DNA from 3 places in the Variovorax sp. 10L426 genome. Region 2 is predicted to be linked to each of the others. Evidence: predicted binding sites of a transcription regulator. Region 2 holds the regulator's gene; each other region holds the start of a gene.
What was found. Region 2 encodes sigma-54, which starts transcription at its own class of promoters, with help from an activator protein. Its sites were predicted from a motif close to TGGCANGNAANCTGCTTT; they were not measured.
Positions count from the first base shown of each region.

Region 1: fae (formaldehyde-activating enzyme) is a predicted target of sigma-54. The motif match lies at 1,538-1,555, and genes of this name have one in related genera.
Region 3: glnA (type I glutamate--ammonia ligase) is a predicted target of sigma-54. The motif match lies at 3,032-3,049, and genes of this name have one in related genera.

Region 1 covers NZ_JBFTJF010000005.1:3,183-9,130, reverse strand. Annotated here, with positions in the region: gene AC1DHL_RS08540 (sigma-54-dependent Fis family transcriptional regulator) at 1-196, opposite strand, end outside; gene AC1DHL_RS08535 (dihydroneopterin aldolase) at 412-834, shown strand; gene fae (formaldehyde-activating enzyme) at 955-1,467, opposite strand; gene AC1DHL_RS08525 (triphosphoribosyl-dephospho-CoA synthase) at 1,582-2,460, opposite strand; gene AC1DHL_RS08520 (ATP-grasp domain-containing protein) at 2,457-3,401, opposite strand; gene mch (methenyltetrahydromethanopterin cyclohydrolase) at 3,401-4,411, opposite strand; gene AC1DHL_RS08510 (ATP-grasp domain-containing protein) at 4,408-5,544, opposite strand; gene AC1DHL_RS08505 (NAD(P)-dependent methylenetetrahydromethanopterin dehydrogenase) at 5,545-5,948, opposite strand, start outside.
Region 2 covers NZ_JBFTJF010000016.1:42,549-48,496, forward strand. Annotated here, with positions in the region: gene AC1DHL_RS22270 (SPOR domain-containing protein) at 1-302, shown strand, start outside; gene AC1DHL_RS22275 (thiol:disulfide interchange protein DsbA/DsbL) at 385-1,032, shown strand; gene lptA (lipopolysaccharide transport periplasmic protein LptA) at 1,155-1,850, shown strand; gene lptB (LPS export ABC transporter ATP-binding protein) at 1,861-2,637, shown strand; gene AC1DHL_RS22290 (RNA polymerase factor sigma-54) at 2,647-4,233, shown strand; gene AC1DHL_RS22295 (sensor histidine kinase) at 4,230-5,948, opposite strand, start outside.
Region 3 covers NZ_JBFTJF010000009.1:65,294-71,241, forward strand. Annotated here, with positions in the region: gene glnL (nitrogen regulation protein NR(II)) at 1-830, opposite strand, end outside; gene AC1DHL_RS14755 (hypothetical protein) at 945-1,436, opposite strand; gene glnA (type I glutamate--ammonia ligase) at 1,570-2,985, opposite strand; gene AC1DHL_RS14765 (competence/damage-inducible protein A) at 3,133-3,933, opposite strand; gene AC1DHL_RS14770 (EI24 domain-containing protein) at 3,930-4,805, opposite strand; gene AC1DHL_RS14775 (sterol desaturase family protein) at 4,866-5,837, opposite strand; gene AC1DHL_RS14780 (polysaccharide deacetylase family protein) at 5,869-5,948, opposite strand, start outside.

The sequences.
Region 1 (5,948 bases), on a different contig from region 2:
CCTCGAGTGGCGCGCGCCCGATCACGTTCGGGTCGTGCGGCTTGTCCGGCCGCAGGTGGTACTGGTCCAGACAACGGATCCAGGAGCGCATCACCACGTCGGTGGTCTGGTCCTGGAATCCGCCGCGCACGATGCCCAGCACACGATCCGCGTGGGGATCTGCCGGCTTCGCGCTCTTTCGAAGAGTCAGCGCCATCGATTGTCTCCATGTGCGACCGGCCCACCGGATGCGCGGTGCCTGAAACGCACTGTCTGTATGGCCCGCATTTTGCAGCGTGAGTTCACAGTGCGCAAAGATACTTTTTGCGACAGCATGGACCCCACACGCGAAGGAGCACTTTGACTTCCGAGCAGCATCCGGCAAGTTCCGCGCCCGTGGTTGCGCAGCCCCCATTGGCGGATCTGAGCGCCATGGACGTGATCTTCATCGAAGGCTTCGTCGGCCATACCGTCATTGGCATTCATGAGAGCGAGTTGCACCGCACACAGCCTCTGGTCATCGACGTGCATGCGGGACTGGCCCGCTCGCGGGCCTGCGACACCGACCGCATTGCGGACACCATCGACTACGCGGCCGTCTGCGCGCGACTGCGCCGCCTGTTGGCCGAGCACGAACTGAAGTTGCTCGAGGCCTTTGCCGAAGCGATCGCTGACATCGTGATCCACGAATTCGGCGCGATCTGGGTCCGCGTCAAGGTCGTCAAGCCGAAGAAGTTCAGCGATGTGGCCGCCGTCGGCGTGCAGATCGAGCGCCGGGCGCCGCTACCCAAGGAACACCCCTCCCGCGCAGGCGCAGTCCTGCGTTTGATCGGCGCCGGCATGGTACCTAGATAAAGCACCGACAACCCCGCCGCCATGCCAGAAACACCGCGGAACCGGCTCCGCCGGGCCGCTGGTGTTGCCCCCGGCAGGGGGTGGGCGCCCGACACGAAGTGCGGGCAACCTGGGGGCGAGTCAAGTATGCGCTGCGAATGGGTGGGCTACGCTGCCCTTCTTGGCGACGACTTCGGCGGCCGTGGGCGAACCGGCGACGGCGCGCTGGATCGATTCCTTCACGGCCTGGTAGTTGTAGTCCTGGATCTTCGTGTCGTCGTCGGCCAGCCAGTGGATGAAGACGCCGCAGCAGATGAACAGGTTGTCGGCTTCGGCGGCAGGGATGGTGCCGTCTTCGACACAGTCGGCCACGGCCATGGCCACGGCACGCTGGGCCGGACCGAACATCTGCACGGCCTGCTTGGCGCCCTTGATCGTGACCTTGTTGAAGAGCACGGTCGCGGGCTTGGTCAGCAGGTTCGGTGCAACGACGGCCAGCAGACAGGTGAAACCGTCCTTCTGGTTGGTCAGTGCATTCGCGAACGCTGTTTCGGCAGGGCTGCCGCGCGGCCCGATGATCAGATCGATGTGAGCCACTTCATTGCCCTCACCGACGAGTGACTCGCCGACCATCATGCGATCAATTTTTGCCATGGTTTTTAGTCTCCTGGATTGCGTTCTGGGCCAAAGGGACGCCGGCCTGCCGGCCGGCGCAATCCATCAGATATCACGTTCCGTGCCACCCGTCCCGGCCTGCGCGACGGCAAGTCACTGCGAGCCTGTCAGACCCGCGATCAGCAACGCGGCGACCGTCAAATCGGCCGTGGTTCCCGGGTTGATCCCGTCTGCCTTGAGCGAGGCGTCCCAGGCTGCGAATTGAGGATCGCCATCGAGCCCCCCCTCGCAGCGCGCGCGCACCCGCCATCCCTGCGCCGCAGTCATGACAATGTGTGCCACCGCCTCGCCATGAATTCGAACAATGTGTGAATCGGCAACGCTGCCCAGCAGCGCCAGATAGAGCCGCTGGACCGCAGCGACGGTGCCGGCATCCGGCGCGCCGTTGGCCGACGGCGCCATCAGCGAGAACCCGGTTCCGAGCGTCGGCAACCCCAGGTCGAACAGCATGCCGTAGCCGTCGCGGTACTGGCGCGCGATGCTGTCCCGGTGTGCCGCGAGCGCCATGGCCGCGCGCAGGTCGACACTGGGCGCGCGCCTGACGTCTTCGTCCGGCGCCGTGCCCAGGCCGCCCGGGCGGGCGCGGGCGATGGCGCGGAAGGCCGCCTGTGCATCGGACAAGTCGAGTGCGCCCAGCACGGATTCGATGGCCTCTCGCAAGGCTGTCGGCGCCGTGGCGTCGGGCCGCAGATCCACAGCCCGTGCGATGGGCGCGCACAGCAGCACGATGCCCAGGTTGGTGTTGCAGCCGGCGACCGCCCATGTCGCATCCACCGCAGCCTCGATCCGCTCGCCCACCGATGCCCCGGGCTCGAACAGCGGCCCGGCCGCGGCCTTCGCGCTGGCGATAAAGCTCTCGGCTGTCATGCCATGCCCGGCAGATGCGCGGCTGACGTTGCCCGGCTTGCGCACAGCCACATCGAGCTCGCAGGCGCGCAGGAAGCACGCCCTGGCTCGGTCGATCGTGTTCATGCTTGGCGCGGCATCGTCGACCGCGCGCCGGCCCGGGCGCTGGCCAGCTTGCGATCGAGCAGGTCGTCGACGATGCTGCGGGCGATGTCGAAGTGGGTCACGCGCTGCAGGCCCTGCCAGGCGGCGACGCCGTTGACTTCGATCACCTGGATGCCGCGCCTCGACGGCATCAGGTCCACGCCGGCGTAGTCCATGCCCAGCGCCAGCGCAGCACCTTCAGCCGGTTCAGCGAGTTCTGGCGAAAGTTCAGCCGGTTCGCAGCGCGCGCCCTGCGCGACGTTGTGGATCCAGTGACTGCTCACCCGCCGCATCGCGGTGACCGCCCTGCCTCCGACCACCAGCACCCGCCAATCGAAGCCGGGCGTCGTCAGCGCCGGAATGAAGCGCTGCAAGTAGGCAAGCGATCCGTACGTGGCCTCGATATTCGGCAGCGGGTGATGAACGCCATCCACCTGGCCCACCAACTGCAGGCCCTTGCCCTGCGAACCGAACAGCGGCTTGAGCACCAGCGCGTGGCCGGCCGCGCCTTCGCGGATCGCGATGCGCTGCGCGTGTGCGAGCGATTCGGTCGCCCAGGTCGGCGGCGATGCGATGCGCGCGGCGTGCAGCAGCAGACTGGTCATCGACTTGTCGACGCTGCGTTCGATCGCCCGGGCGTCGTTGTAGACGGGCACGCCGAGTTCGCGCAGCGCATGCAGCACGCCGAGCCGCTTCGTGACCTGCTCGAAGGTTCCGCTCGCGATGCCGCGCACGAGCGCCGCGTCGGGCAGATCGCGACCGAAGCCGGGGATGACCAGGCCGTGCCAGGCGGCCGTCGTGTCGATCCGGCAGTCCGCCAGATCGACGCAGCGACCGACGCAGCCTCGCGCCCGCAGCGCCGCCTGGAGCCGGCGCGTGTGCCAGCCGGTCTCGTCCGTCATGATGGCCACCGTGAAGGCCATCACGCCTCCTGCCGCCACAGGCCGAGCAGCAACGGCATGTCCAGGCCGCCGGCGTGCCAGGTGTGGCCGCTGTCGAGATTGCTGACCCACACCTCGGCCGGCGCGAACAAGGCGCCGTCGATCTTGTAGAAGTCGTATTCCGCTGCCTTGAAGATGTCGGCGAACGAACGACCGTGGTCGCTCGAGTTGCGCGAGGGCAACTGCCTGGCAAGCTCACGCGCCGCTGCATCGTCGCCACGCACGGTGAGGTGGACGCGCCCCCCGTAGAGGATCGCGTCGTTGGTGCGTCCCATGGCCTCGACGCCGTCGGGGCTGGGCGCCGGCAATGGCGCCGAGCCCGCGCCGCCCACGATGCTGCCGAGGTCGAAGCCCAGCTGGTGCGCCTTGTGCAGCGCGACCTCCAGCACGCGCGTCACCACCTGCGTGGTGCCGGCGAGGCTGGTCGTCGGCGTGAGGATCAGGGTCAGCCGCTCCGCGCTCAAATGGCAGTCGCGCAGCAGCTTGTCGATGATCACCTGCGGCGGCGGCCGGTCGACCTCCATCACGAGCACGCCCGCATCCGCATGATCGCGATAGCCGAGTTCATCGAAGAGCGTTTCCTTGGCCGCCAGCGCGCGCGCCGGGCCGGAACCGAGCGAGAAGAACTTCTTGCCCCCCGTTTCCTCCTTGCTGGCCGCGAGGCTCCACCCGGCGTACTGGCTGCCCAGGCAGGCCAGCACCGGTTGCGCGCTGTGCACTTCGATCCAGGTGGGCCAGCCTTCCAGTCCATCGGGGCGCAGGACGATCTGGCCGAGGCCGCCCATGCAGATCTCGCCCACCCGCAGGCCCGCCGCGACGCTTCCGCCCGCTGCAATGCCCGCGTCGACGATGAAGGGACCACCCTCGTCGCGGCGCACTCGCACGCCGAGCGCATCGGCATTGGCAAGCAGCCGCTCGACGAGCGGTCGGGCGAGCGCGTTCACGCTGAGCTTGCATGCGGCCAGGGGTGGTGTCGCCGTTGCGTCCGTCATGCGGAGATCTCCAGGGATTGATGCACGGCCTCGCAGCCGCGCTGCAGCAACTCGCGCACGTGCTCGGCGTTCGCACCGCTCGCACTCACGCTGCACAAGGGATCGCCGGCTTCGAAGGCCGTTGCGGCGATCGGCAGGTCATGGCAGCCGGGGCGCGCCGCAAGACGCTGCGTGGCGGGCTCGTCCAGCCAAAGCCGACGCGGTGCGAAGACGACTTCGGTGCCGCGAACGAGGCCGTTCGCCTGCGCAGGACTTTCCGGCAACTCGCCCTGCACACAGGCACGCACATGCGCAGCCACCATGCCAGGACCGTAGAGCGCCATGCTGGCCGGCGGACGCGGATTGACTTCGAGCACGTCGACGGCTTCGCCATCGAGCATGAAGTCCACACTGCCCAGACCGCGCAGCGAGAAGGCCGACACCAGCGCGCGCAGCGCCGCGGTGACCTGGTCCGCCGCGATTGGGGGCAATGGCACCGGGCCCACCGAACCGCAATATACGAAGGGCCGCCCCGCCAGGGGGCGCACGATAAGTTGATTGAAGCCGAGCACCGAGGCATCGCGCCCATTCGCGACGAATGTCGCCGACATGGGCCTGCCTGCGCTCTCGCGCTGGAAGTACTGATGGACGCTCAAGACGTCGGGCGATGTGGCCCGGCGAATGTGCCAGCCGCCGCAGCCATGCGCATCCTTCACGAGCCAGCCCACTGCGTCCTCGGGCGCAGTCACCCGCACTGCCGGATGGGCGATCCCTCGCGCGTCGAGGAATCCGAAGAAGGCCTGCGGGTCCCGCACGCGCCGCATGGCGTCGGCCTGCGTTCCGATCAGCGGCAACAGCGCCGCGCCAGTTTCCAGCAGATCGGGCCGGCCCTCGAAGCCTGAGCCGGCGATCCAGCCGGCGACACGACCCCTCTGCGCGAGCCCTTCGAGCACGGACAGCAGCCGTTCGCCATCGATGCTCAAGCTGGCCGGATCACCGATCGAATGCCACTCGGCGCAGGCACGACGGGTGTCCGCGTCTCCGAACAGATCGAGCGCCACGACCTCGAAGCCGTCATCGACGGCCGCTTCGGCCAGCATCCGCGCGGAGATGGAGACCACGGCCAGCGCTGTCATGGCGGGCGGTCGGATCAATCAAGCCGCCTTTTCGGCAATGAAGGCACGAGCGGTGGCAAATGCCTCCTTGAAACTCAACACCACGGGCGATTCGGCCTCATGCATCTGCACCAGAAGCCGTTGCTGCGTCTGGTATTTGACGTTGCCGATCGCCAATGCACCGACACCCACCGCCGCGGCGCCGGGCAAAGGCTTGGCGTTGTCCATCACGCCGACGCCGGCAATGCCCTCGGGCGGCACCGCGTTCACATCGGCCGCGACCTTGAGCTGCTTCGCGAAGGTCAGCGTCTCGGCCGAAACAACCTGGACGCCTGCCGGCGCACAGGCGAGCAGAACGTCGGCGTCGGCGATCGATGCGCGCACGGCGGCCTGATCGCCGCCCGCGACGCCGCGCAGGCTGACGCCGAAGCGCTTGCCGGTCT
Region 2 (5,948 bases):
GCGCGCGGTCGGGGATGGGGTCGAGCACGACTGCGAGCGCAAGTTCATCTGGCGCCAGCGGCGATCCTTTCGTGTACTTCGTGCAGGCCGGCGCCTACCGCACCCCGGAGGATGCCGAGGCCCAGCGCGCCAAGCTGTCGCTGATGGGCGTCGAAGCCCGCGTGACCGAGCGCGAGCAGGCAGGGCGCACCGTGTACCGTGTGCGTGCCGGCCCGTTCAACAAGAAGGACGACGCCGATCAGCTCAAGGAGCGACTGGACAGCGGCGGCCTCGAGTCCGCCCTGGTACGCGTCCAGCGTTGAGCTTTGCCATTCTTTACCTCGACAGGTCCGGGAACTCCACCCGGACCCCGGGCTCTTTCAGCCGCATAGGAGAATTTCATATATGAAACGTCGTGACTTTTCGCTGGCCGCAGCTTCGCTGGGTCTTCTTCCGCTGGTTGCCCCTTCGTACGCGCAGCAGCAGCCACCCAAGGCCGGCAAGGACTACATCGTCCTGGGCAAGCCTGCGCCGGTCGACACGCCGGCCGGCAAGGTCGAGGTGATCGAATTCTTTTCGTACAACTGCCCGCACTGTGCGGCGTTCGAGCCACAACTGGAAGCCTGGGCCAAGAAGCTGCCACCTCACGTCGCGTTCAAGCGCGTTCCGGTTCCCTTCGTGGGCAACGACACCGAAGCCAAGCAGCGCCTCTACTACACGCTCGAAGCCATGGGCAAGGTGGACGAGTTCCAGCCGATCCTGTTCGACGCCATTCACAAGCAGCGCCAGCCCATCATGGGCGACGCGGCCATCCTGGCCTGGGCCGAGAAGCAGCCGGGCCTGGACGCCAAGAAGTTCGCCGAACTGTTCAAGTCCTTCTCCGTGGTCGGCAAGGCCAAGCGCGCCAGCCAGCTCACGAGCGACTTCCAGGTGGCCGGCGTGCCGGCATTCGGCGTGGCCGGGCGCTGGTATGTCGATGGTGAAACGGCCGGTTCCATGGAACGCGCGCTGCAGGTCGTGGATTCCCTCGTCGCCGAAGCCCGAAAGGGCTGACAAGGTCGGGCCGACCCGACTTCCTTCCCCCGAAAGGCCCGCTTTGGCGGGCTTTTTCGTCAAGGCCGCGCAAGGCCGCATCCCCCGGGGGCATACAATCGCAGAGCAAGTTTCGTGCCTCTATGAAATCGCCCCTCACCTCCACTCCCTTTCGTCATGCCGGTCGCGCTCTGTGGCTGGCTCTGGCCCTGACCGGCATGGCCTCGGTCGCGCAGGCCGAAAAGGCCGACCGCGCCAAGCCCATGAACATCGAAGCGGACTCGATGCGCTACGACGATCTCAAGCAGACCAGCGTGTTCACCGGCAATGTGGTGGTCACCAAGGGCACGATCGTCGTTCGCGGCGACCGCATCGACGTGCGGCAGGATCCCGAGGGCTACCAGTACGGCGTCGTCACTGCTGCGCCCGGAAAGTTGGCATATTTCAAGCAGAAGCGGGATGCCGGCACCGACGAGTGGATCGAAGGCCAGGGCGAGACCATCGAATACGACAGCCGCGCCGACAACGTGAAGTTCATCCGCCAGGCGGTGATGCGTCGGCTGATCGGCGCCACCGTCAGCGACGAGAGCAGCGGGCCGCTGATCGTCTACGACCAGAGCAACGACACCTTCACGGTCAATGGCTCGTCGCTGCCACCGAACGCTGGCGTGGCAAGCCAGCCCGGCGGCCGCGTCCGGGCCATCCTCACCCCCAAGACCGCCGCGGCGCCGGGCGCCGCCCCTGGTGCCAAGCCGGCGCCTGCCGCAGCCGCCAAGCCGGCCGAGGGCAAGGGCTTGCGGTCCACCACCACGCTGGGCGGAGAAGCAAAGAGTGATTGAAACCGCTGGTATGAGCGCAGGCGCGGACATGGCGGAAAGCCGCCTCGAGGCGCGTGGCCTGCAAAAGAGTTACGGCAGCCGCACGGTCGTCAAGGACGTGTCCCTGGGCGTGCAGAAGGGCGAGGTCGTCGGCCTGCTGGGCCCCAACGGCGCAGGCAAGACGACGTCCTTCTACATGATCGTCGGCCTGGTTCGCGCCGATGCCGGCGACATCACCATCGACGGCGAGCCGATCGCCCACATGCCGATCCACCGGCGCGCGCGCATGGGGCTGAGCTACCTGCCGCAGGAAGCGTCGATCTTTCGCAAGCTCACGGTCGAGGAAAACGTCCGGGCCGTGCTCGAGTTGCAGTACGAACCCGACGCCCACGGGCGACCGGCGCCCCTGAGCAAGCGGCGCATCGAGGAGCATCTGGCCGAACTCCTGGCCGACCTGCGCGTCGACCACCTGCGCGATTCCCCGGCCCTGGCCCTGTCCGGCGGCGAGCGCCGCCGCGTCGAGATCGCCCGCGCCCTCGCCACGCAGCCGCGTTTCATCCTGCTCGACGAACCGTTCGCGGGCATCGACCCGATTGCGGTGATCGAGATCCAGCGAATCATCAGCTTCCTGAAGGAGCGCGGCATCGGTGTGCTGATCACCGACCACAACGTCCGTGAAACGCTGGGCATCTGCGATCACGCTTTCATCATCAGCGACGGGCATGTGCTCGCCCAGGGCACGCCTTCGGAGATTGTCGACAACGCCGATGTGCGGCGCGTCTACCTCGGCGAGCATTTCAGAATGTGATCGCGTTCCATGAAGCAGGGTCTTTCGCTGCGTGTATCGCAGCATCTCGCGCTGACACCCCAACTCCAGCAATCGATCCGACTGCTGCAGCTTTCCACGCTCGAACTTTCGCAGGAAGTCGAGCAGATGCTCGACGACAACCCGTTTCTCGAGCGCACCGCCGAAGAGGCCGCGCGCGAGGAATTCGGTCTCGATGCCGCCGACGCACCCGTCCGCGATGACGACCGGATGGCCGAGGTCGATGGTGACTTCGTCGCCGGCGCGCCCGGCTCGGCGGCGGAATCCGCCACCGCCGTCAACGGCGAAGCCGAAGTCGCCGTCGCCGAAGGCGTGGACTCCGAACCCGACTGGGAGGGCGACGGCACCGTCGATCTTGCGCCCGACGACAGCGAATGGGGCGGCGATGCCCCGGCCCGCGCCAACAACCTCGGCGACGACGAGCGCACCGACGCGACCGAACTCGCGCGCAGCCAGGAGTCGCTCCAGTCCTTCCTGCATCGCCAGGCCTTGGGCCTTCGCCTGAGCGACACGGACAGCGCGGCACTGCGCTTCCTGATCGAATCGCTCAACGACGACGGCTACCTCGAAGATTCGCTGCCCGCGCTCGCATCCGGCCTTGCTGGAGACGACAACGATCAGTTCGACGACCTGGTGCATCACTTCCAGGTTGCGCTCGGCCTGCTGCAGAGCCTGGAGCCGGTCGGCGTCGGCGCGCGCAGCCTCGGCGAGTGCCTCACCATTCAACTGCGCGCCCTGGCGAGCGAGGACGAGACCGAAGAGGAAGCGCAAATCCGCAAGACGGCCATCGCCATCTGCAAGCAGCCGATGGAATTGCTCGCCCGGCGCGATATCAAGCGACTGGTCACGCTCACGCGAAGCAATGAGGACGAGGTTCGCGCCGCGCTGCAGCTCATCGCCAGGCTCGAACCCAAGCCGGGTCGCCGTTTCGTGGACGTCGAACGCAACGTGGTCATTCCGGACGTGATCGTTTCGCGCGTCGGCAACGGCACGAACACCAAGTTCCGCGTCATGCTCAACCCCGAAGTCATGCCGCGTCTGCGCGTGCACGACATCTATGCCAGCGCGCTCAAGCAGCACAAGGGCGAAGGCAGCCAGGCGCTGTCGCAGCGGCTGCAGGAGGCGCGCTGGTTCATCAAGAACATCCAGCAGCGCTTCGACACCATCTTGCGTGTGTCCAACGCCATCGTCGAGCGGCAGAAGAGCTTCTTCGTACACGGCGAACTCGCGATGCGACCGTTGGTGCTGCGCGAAATCGCCGACGAACTGGGCCTGCACGAATCGACCATCAGCCGCGTGACCACGGCCAAGTACATGGCGACGCCCTACGGCACCGTCGAGCTCAAGTACTTCTTCGGCTCGGCGCTGGGCACCGAGACCGGCGGCAACGCTTCAAGCACGGCGGTGCGGGCGTTGATCAAGCAGTTCGTGAGCGCCGAGGATCTCAAGAAACCGCTGTCCGACAGTCAGATCTCCGAGATGCTCAAGGAGCAGGGGATCGAATGCGCCCGCCGCACGGTCGCGAAATACCGCGAGGCCTTGCGCATCGCGCCGGCGAATCTCCGCAAGGCGCTCTAGATTCGCCTTTGAGCCCGCAGCAGCAGCGCGCGCAGGTCGGCGGGCTGCACCGGTTTGCGCAGCGCCTGCCAGCCGCGTTCGCGGGCCAGTTCGAGCGTTGCGTCGTCGATGTCGGCGGAGATCAGCGCGATCGCCAGGTTCGGGCTTCGCCGCTGCAGTTCCTTGGCGAGCGCAATGCCATCCAACTCACCCGGCAGCCGGATGTCGCACAGCGCGATCTCGAAAGCGGGAAGGTTCGGCAACGCCAATGCGTCCGCCGCGCTGATGCAGACGTGCGGGCGCGCCCTCCAGAGGCGCAGCAGCGCCGCAACGCTGTCGGCGACCACGGTGTTGTCCTCGACCACCAGCACCCCAAGGCCCTGCCGCAGCGTTCCCGGGGCGGCGGCTTCGGTAGCCGAGACCATCGAAGGCACGACCGGCGCGCCCAGCGGTGCGGCCGGCAATTCGAAGCCGAACACCGATCCGCGCCCGGGCGCCGAGCGCAGCGTGATCTCAACGCCGAGTCGAGCAGCCAGCCGTCGCACGATGGCGAGTCCCAGTCCGTGGCCACGCTGCAGGTTGCGTTCGATGTTGCCGATCTGCTCGAAGTCGCCGAACACGCGCTCCTGTGCTTCAGGCGCGATGCCGACGCCCGCGTCGCGCACTTCGACGCGCCATGCATCAGGGCGGCGCCGGCATGCCAGCAGCACGCGCCCCCGGGGCGTGAACTTGAGCGCGTTGTCGACAAGGTTGCCGAGGATGCGGCGCAGCGCAACCGCGTCCGTCCAGACCACCACGTCCGGCGGGCATCGCACACGCACGCGGCCGCTGCCGGCTTGGCGCGCCAGTTCGTTCAGCAAGGGCGCGAGCGCGACGGCGACCGGCGTGATCGGGTCGGCCGCGGCCTCGATGCGTCCGATCTCCAGCAATTGATTGGTAAGACCTTCGAGCGCCTGCTGCGCGCGCGATAGCGCGGCGACGGTGTTCTGCACGGTCAGCCGGTCTTCGCCGGCATCCAGCTGATGGCGCAGGACCTCAGCTTGCAAGCCCATCGCCATCACCGGCTGGCGCAGATCATGGTTGGCGGCCGAGAAGAAGCGCAGCCGCTCGGCCTGCGCTTCCTGCGATTCGCGCAGGCCCGCCAGCGCCTGCGCGCGCAGCGCACTTTCGTTGTGGCGCAGGCCGATGTTCTCTTCGAGCTGCCGCGCACGCTCGCCCACCAGGCGCCAGACCATGGCGAGCAGCCCGATGCCGAGCACCGCCATGACCATCATGGACGGGGCGCCGAATCCGATGCCCATGACGATCACCGGCGCCAGCAGCAACGTGATCGCCAGTTGCATCGCCGGCGTGTAGTACGAGACGGAAAACACCGACGACAGCGTCATCGCCATGACCACCAGCCCGATCATCAACTGCGAGGTGGCGTTGGCCGGGTCGAAGAGCAACACGCCCGCAGCGCCGTGAGCGCCCTCGTGCACCGCGATGCGCAGCGTGTGCAGGCGCAAGGCCGGCTTGATGTTCTCGGGCGTCAACGGGTCAGGCAGCCGCTGCGGAAAAAAACCGCGATAGGCTGTGGTGGCCGCAATCATGGCGATCCAGATGGCCGCATGCGACACCGAGTACTGCCACGCGAAAAGCGCCGCCACGCCGCAATCGAGCAGAAACTGAACGAGCAGAACAGGTCCGCTCGGCTGAGTGCTGAGCCTGAGGACCTCGCAATGCACGGCAAACCG
Region 3 (5,948 bases), on a different contig from region 2:
GCGATGCGGGTCTTGAAGGTGATCTGCGCATCGCCTGCGGCGCGCCTTTCGGCAAGCGCTTGCGCGGCGTTGTGAACGATGTTGAGCGTCGCCTGGATCAGCTGCTCGCGATCGCCGCGAAACTCCGGGATCGACACGTCGAAATCGCGCTCGATGTGCAGGTCGCGAGGAAACTCCGCGAGGATCACCGAACGAACGCGCTCGCACACCTCGTGAATATTGACGTCGCCCACCACGTGCGGCCGGCGGTGAGGTGCCAGCAGCCGATCGACCAGCGTCTGCAAGCGATCGGCTTCGTGGATGATGACCTGCGTGTATTCGATGAGGTCGCGCGATTCGACTTCCATCTGCAGCAGTTGCGCCGCGCCCCGTATGCCGCCAAGCGGATTCTTGATCTCGTGCGCGAGATTGCGGATCAGCTCCTTGTTGGCTTGCGCCTGATCGAGCAGGCGCTCTTCGCGATCCTGCCGCACCTGCTGTTCGAGCGGTGACATCTCGACGATCAACTCGCCCGCCTTTTCGCTCTGCGCGAGCGTCACCTGCACCGGCATCAACTCATGATTGACGCGACGCAGCAGCGCCTCATAGCGCAGCGTGGCGAAGTCATTGCTGCGCGCGCCTTCAATGGCCGTGCGCAACACCTGGGGCTCCTGAAAACACGCGCCGAACTGCGAACCTTCAAGCGTGCGGCGCGAAGTGCCCAGCGCATCCTCGAGACCTGCGTTGGCAAACAACACCGAACCGTCGATGCGAACCACGGCAATCAGCGTCGAAAGAAGATCAAAGGCCTGAAAGCGCTTGCCAGGCCCCGCCGGTTTACCAAAAGCCACGTCAGGAAGTCTCTTCCTGAAACGCCACGGAACCGGCTCCGCCGGGCCGTCGGCGTTGCCCCCGGCAGGGGGTTGGCGAAGCGACACGAAGCGCGCGCAGCCTGGGGGGGAGTGTCATTTGATTCGCTCGATCTCGCGTTGGATGCCGGCGATATCGCTCTCGTTGCGCGCAATCTCGGCCTTCATATCCGCCACGCGGTCCAGGTACTTCTGGTAGTTACGCGATTCGCTGCCCTGCTTCTCGGGCTCGCCGTTGTTGTAGTCCTTGAGGAGCTGTGCCTGCCGCTCCTGTGCCTTCTTGAGTTCGGACTCCAGCACCGAGCGCGCCTCGCCGTCGCGCGCGCGCTGGTCGGCGCCGTCGACGCGCGGACTACCCGCCGGCGACCGGGCGGCGGCGCTGGACGGTGCCGCGGAAGCGATCGGGCGATTGCCCTGCACCACCGTGACGTTGCCGCCCTCCATCACCTTGCAACCGCGCTGCTGGGCCACGGTGGCGTTGTTGGTGTATTCGTTCCCGCAGCGCCAGACGCGCTCCTGCGCCTGGGCGTGCATGTTCAGACCGGCCACGGCAAGAGCAGCCAGCAGGAAAGCGGAAGGAGTCTTCATGGTCATGGATGTAGTGCGCATCAAACGGGCATTTTCGTGCAATTCGACAGGTGCGCCGTGTTGGTGTTCCTACCCAGGCCAAAAGAAAAAGGACGGCAGAAGCCGTCCTTTTTAACGCTGGCCGGAGCTCGGCTCAGAGTGAGTAGTACATGTCGAATTCGACGGGGTGCGTCGCCATGCGGAAGCGCGTCACTTCCTGCATCTTGAGGTCGATGTACGCATCGATGTATGTATCGGTGAACACGCCGCCCTTGGTCAGGAATGCGCGGTCCTTGTCGAGGTAGTCCAGGGCCTGGTCGAGGCTGTGGCACACGGTCGGGATCAGCGCGTCTTCTTCCGGCGGCAGGTGGTAGAGATCCTTGCTGGCGGCTTCGCCCGGATGGATCTTGTTTTCCACGCCGTCGAGACCGGCCATCAGCAGCGCCGCAAAGCCGAGGTACGGGTTCATCAGCGGATCGGGGAAGCGCGCTTCGACGCGACGGCCCTTCGGATTGGCCACGAACGGAATGCGGATCGATGCCGAGCGGTTCTTGGCCGAGTAGGCCAGCTTCACCGGTGCTTCGAAGCCGGGGACCAGGCGCTTGTAGCTGTTGGTGCCGGGGTTCGTGATGGCGTTCAGCGCGCGAGCATGCTTGATGATGCCGCCGATGTAGTGCAGCGCGAAGTCGCTGAGGCCGGCGTAGCCGTCGCCTGCGAACAGGTTCTTGCCGTCCTTCCAGACCGACTGGTGCACATGCATGCCGGAGCCGTTGTCGCCGACGATCGGCTTGGGCATGAAGGTCGCCGTCTTGCCGTAGGCATGTGCGACGTTGTGGATGACATACTTCTGAAGCTGGACCCAGTCGGCGCGCTGGATCAACGTGCTGAACTTGGTGCCGAGTTCCATCTGGCCGGCATTGGCCACTTCATGGTGATGCACTTCGACGGGGATGCCGAGCGACTCGAGCACCAGGCACATTTCGGAGCGCATGTCCTGGAAGCTGTCGACCGGAGGGACCGGGAAATAGCCGCCCTTGACCGCGGGACGATGGCCGGTGTTGCCGTGCTCGAATTCCTTGCCGGTGTTCCAGGCAGCTTCTTCGGAGTCGATCTTCACCATGCAGCCGGACATGTCGTTCTGCCAGCGCACGCCGTCGAACACGAAGAACTCGGGTTCCGGTCCGAAGTAGGCGGTGTCGCCCAGGCCCGATGCCTTCATGTAGGCCTCGGCGCGCTTGGCGAGCGAACGCGGATCGCGCTCGTAGGGCTTGCCGTCGGAAGGATCGACCACGTCGCAGGTCAGGATGAGCGTGGTTTCTTCGAAGAAGGGGTCGATGTTGGCCGTGTTCGGGTCGGGCATGAGTTGCATGTCCGAAGCTTCGATGCCCTTCCAACCGGCAATCGACGAACCATCGAACGCGTGGCCCGATGTGAACTTGTCTTCGTCGAACGCGGAAACCGGCACGGTCACGTGCTGTTCCTTGCCGCGGGTGTCGGTGAAGCGAAAGTCGACGAACTTGACCTCGTTTTCCTTGACGAGTTTGAGTACATCGGCGACGGTCTTTGCCATCAGGTTCTCCTGGTTTGGATAGTGGTTGGAAGTATGGGTAAACCGGAATGCAGTTTTTGTGCCATTGTCACTGGCACCGAGGGGGCTCCGGCACTGCGGTGGGCCCCCAAAAACAGGCAAGTTGTAACCAAATTGGTGCGCGCTTGTTCACCGCACCAATTCAGGGCCAAGGCGTGCACCAAGGGCGTTCAACCCCCCCAGCAACTGCGCGTAGGCGGCGTCGATCTTGTCCGAATTGCCTTTCACGCCGAGTTCGATGTGTCGGCCATGCTCGGCATGGTCGACGCTCGGCAGGCTGAACACCTTGATGCCCGGATGCTCGCGCTCGATCGACTCCATCAAAGGGGTCAGCGTCGCCTCCATGGAGCCGTAGACGATCACGGATTTCTCGACCGCACGCCCTCGCGCGAACAGATGCGCATAGCGCTCGTCGAGCACCGACTCGATCATCGGCCACGCCATCACCGGGAAGCCCGGCACGAAGTGCACATCGCCCACGCTGAAGCCGGGGATCTTGTTGTACGGGTTGCGGATGATCTTCGAGCCCAACGGAAACACGCCCATGTTGAGGCGGTGCACGTTGTCAGGGCGGTCAGGCTCGTAGGCGATGCCCTGTTCTCGCGCCGTGTCCTGCATGCGTTCGCGGATCAGGACTTCGGCCTCCGGATGCAGCGCCAACGGAACGCCAAGCGCTGCGCCCGCACACTGCCGGGTGTGATCGTCGGGTGTGGCGCCGATGCCGCCGGTGGAAAACACCACGTCACCCGAGTCGAAGGCGCGCGCCAGTGCGGCAGTGATGCGTACCGGCACGTCGCCGACGTACTCCGCCCACGTCAGCGACAACCCGCGGGCGCCGAGGAATTCGACGACCTTGGGCATGTGCTTGTCGATGCGCTTGCCGGAGAGGATTTCGTCGCCGATGACGATCAGACCGAATGATCGGCTCATGGTGCACTCCATTGATTTGCGGCGGCATTGTTGGCATCCGCCATTTCGAGCCCGGGTGGCGAGATTGCCGCTGCCGCCTGTTGCGTGCGCAACCGTGCCAGCGCATCGAGACAATAGTGCGCGAACCACAGGGCGGAGAACGCAAACACCAGCGTGTAGATCCAGATCGCCAGCGGCGCGAGTACGAAGAAGGCCGCGGCGAACAGCAGACCCGACGCCCACACGATGCTGGGTGCGGCACCGAGGTAGCCGCAAAGCACGCCGATGCCGAGCAAGGGCATTCGATGCGCGCGCAACAGCGCCTTCCGCTCCTCGGGCGTCGCGTGTTCGGACAGGGCGTCGAAGCTCATCACGCGATAGGTCAGCCAGCCCCAGATGAGCGGCGGAAGGATCAGCACCAGCGGCGGAATCAGCCAGAGCGGCATCGAGACCACGAGGGCGAGCATCGCCAGCAGGGTGAGCCCGAGTGATCGCGCAACGCTTCCGATGAAGGAGGCACCCTTCTTCCGTTCAAGCGCCGGAAACCGGCGCTCTGCCACCAGGTGTGTGAGGGCGGGCGCCATGAGGCTGGCCACGATCAGCAGCGAGACCACCACGATCAGCGGCGTGACGGCCAGAACGACAACCAGCGGCGCCAGGATCGCCGTCACGTTGCTGGAAAACAGTTGCCCGATCCAGTTCCACACGCTGGACAGCAAAGGCCATGCGTCCAGCGCTCCGCGCGTCCAGGCGACGGCGGCATCCCAATAAAAATAGCCCAGGATGGTCGCCAGGACAACCATGAGCGCCAGGGGCAGGAACGACAGAATGATCACCCGCGGGTGCATGCAATAGGCGACCGAACGCCAGAACGAATCGAGGAGGAGACGCATTGGTGCCGAGGATAACGCGAGCGTGTGAAGTAACCGCGCGCCGGAGGAGCGTCGGGGCTCTCAACTCCGTCCGGCCAGCCGCTTGAGGCCGAGCCACTGCTGCGCCCAGAAGCCGCGGCCGTAGTCCCTGACGCAACCCTCGGCGTCGGGCTCGACCTGATCGCGAATGCCGGTCGGGTCGTAGCGCTCCTCGAAGTTCGCGGTGCGGAACAACACATCCCACCACGGCAACAACACGCCGAAGTTGTGCCCGCCGAGCGTCCGCGGGCCGTGCGATTCATGTCCGATTCCGATGCTGTGGTGCACGCGGTGGAAACGCGGGCTGATCCAGAGCCGCTCGCCGAGCTTGCCGAAACCCAGCCGCAGATTGGCATGCTGCAGGCTCTCGCTGAGCTGCATGAACGCCACGATCGCGATGAACTGCCCTGGCGCGACGCCGATCAACTGCGCGACGACGACGATGATCGCGTCGTGGATGACGTCGTCGAGCAGATGGTTGCGGTTGTCGCTCCACATCGTCATCTGGCGCTGCGAATGGTGGAGCGAATGAAGGGCCCACCACCACTTGAAGCGATGCTGCCCCCGGTGAATGAGATATTCGACAAGATCGATCACGACCAGGTAGATCGCGAATGCGACCCAGGGAATGTCGGTCACGCCAGGCCACAGCTCGTCGAGGTGCATGGTCCCCCAGCCGGCGGCACGCACAGTGCCCAACAGGTCATCGAACAGCGGCTGCACCGCGAAGAACATCGCCAGCCGGAACAGGCCCAATCGATGGATCAGGGTGTAGAGGATGTCAGTGCGAATGGCACGGCGGTCGACCACCGATTCAGCGGGCCGCCAGCGCTGCAATGGCCCGATCAGCGCGACCAGCACCGCGATCTGGATGAGTCCGACCAGCAGCCAGCCCGTGGCGTCGAAAGCGTCCTCGACCCATCCGCCAAGGCCGATGGCGTAGACCGCCGGCTGCACGGCCGTCTCGAACAGCCATTGCTGCATGGTCGCGAAAAGATCGGTGAGCCAGTCCATTGGCATGCGATCCGATTCGAAGCCCGAAGGTTCAGGAGTGCGCCGCGATCCAGTCGCGGTACGCAGGATGCTGACGCAGCGTCTCGAAGCAGAAGCCCTTGGCCTTGAGAC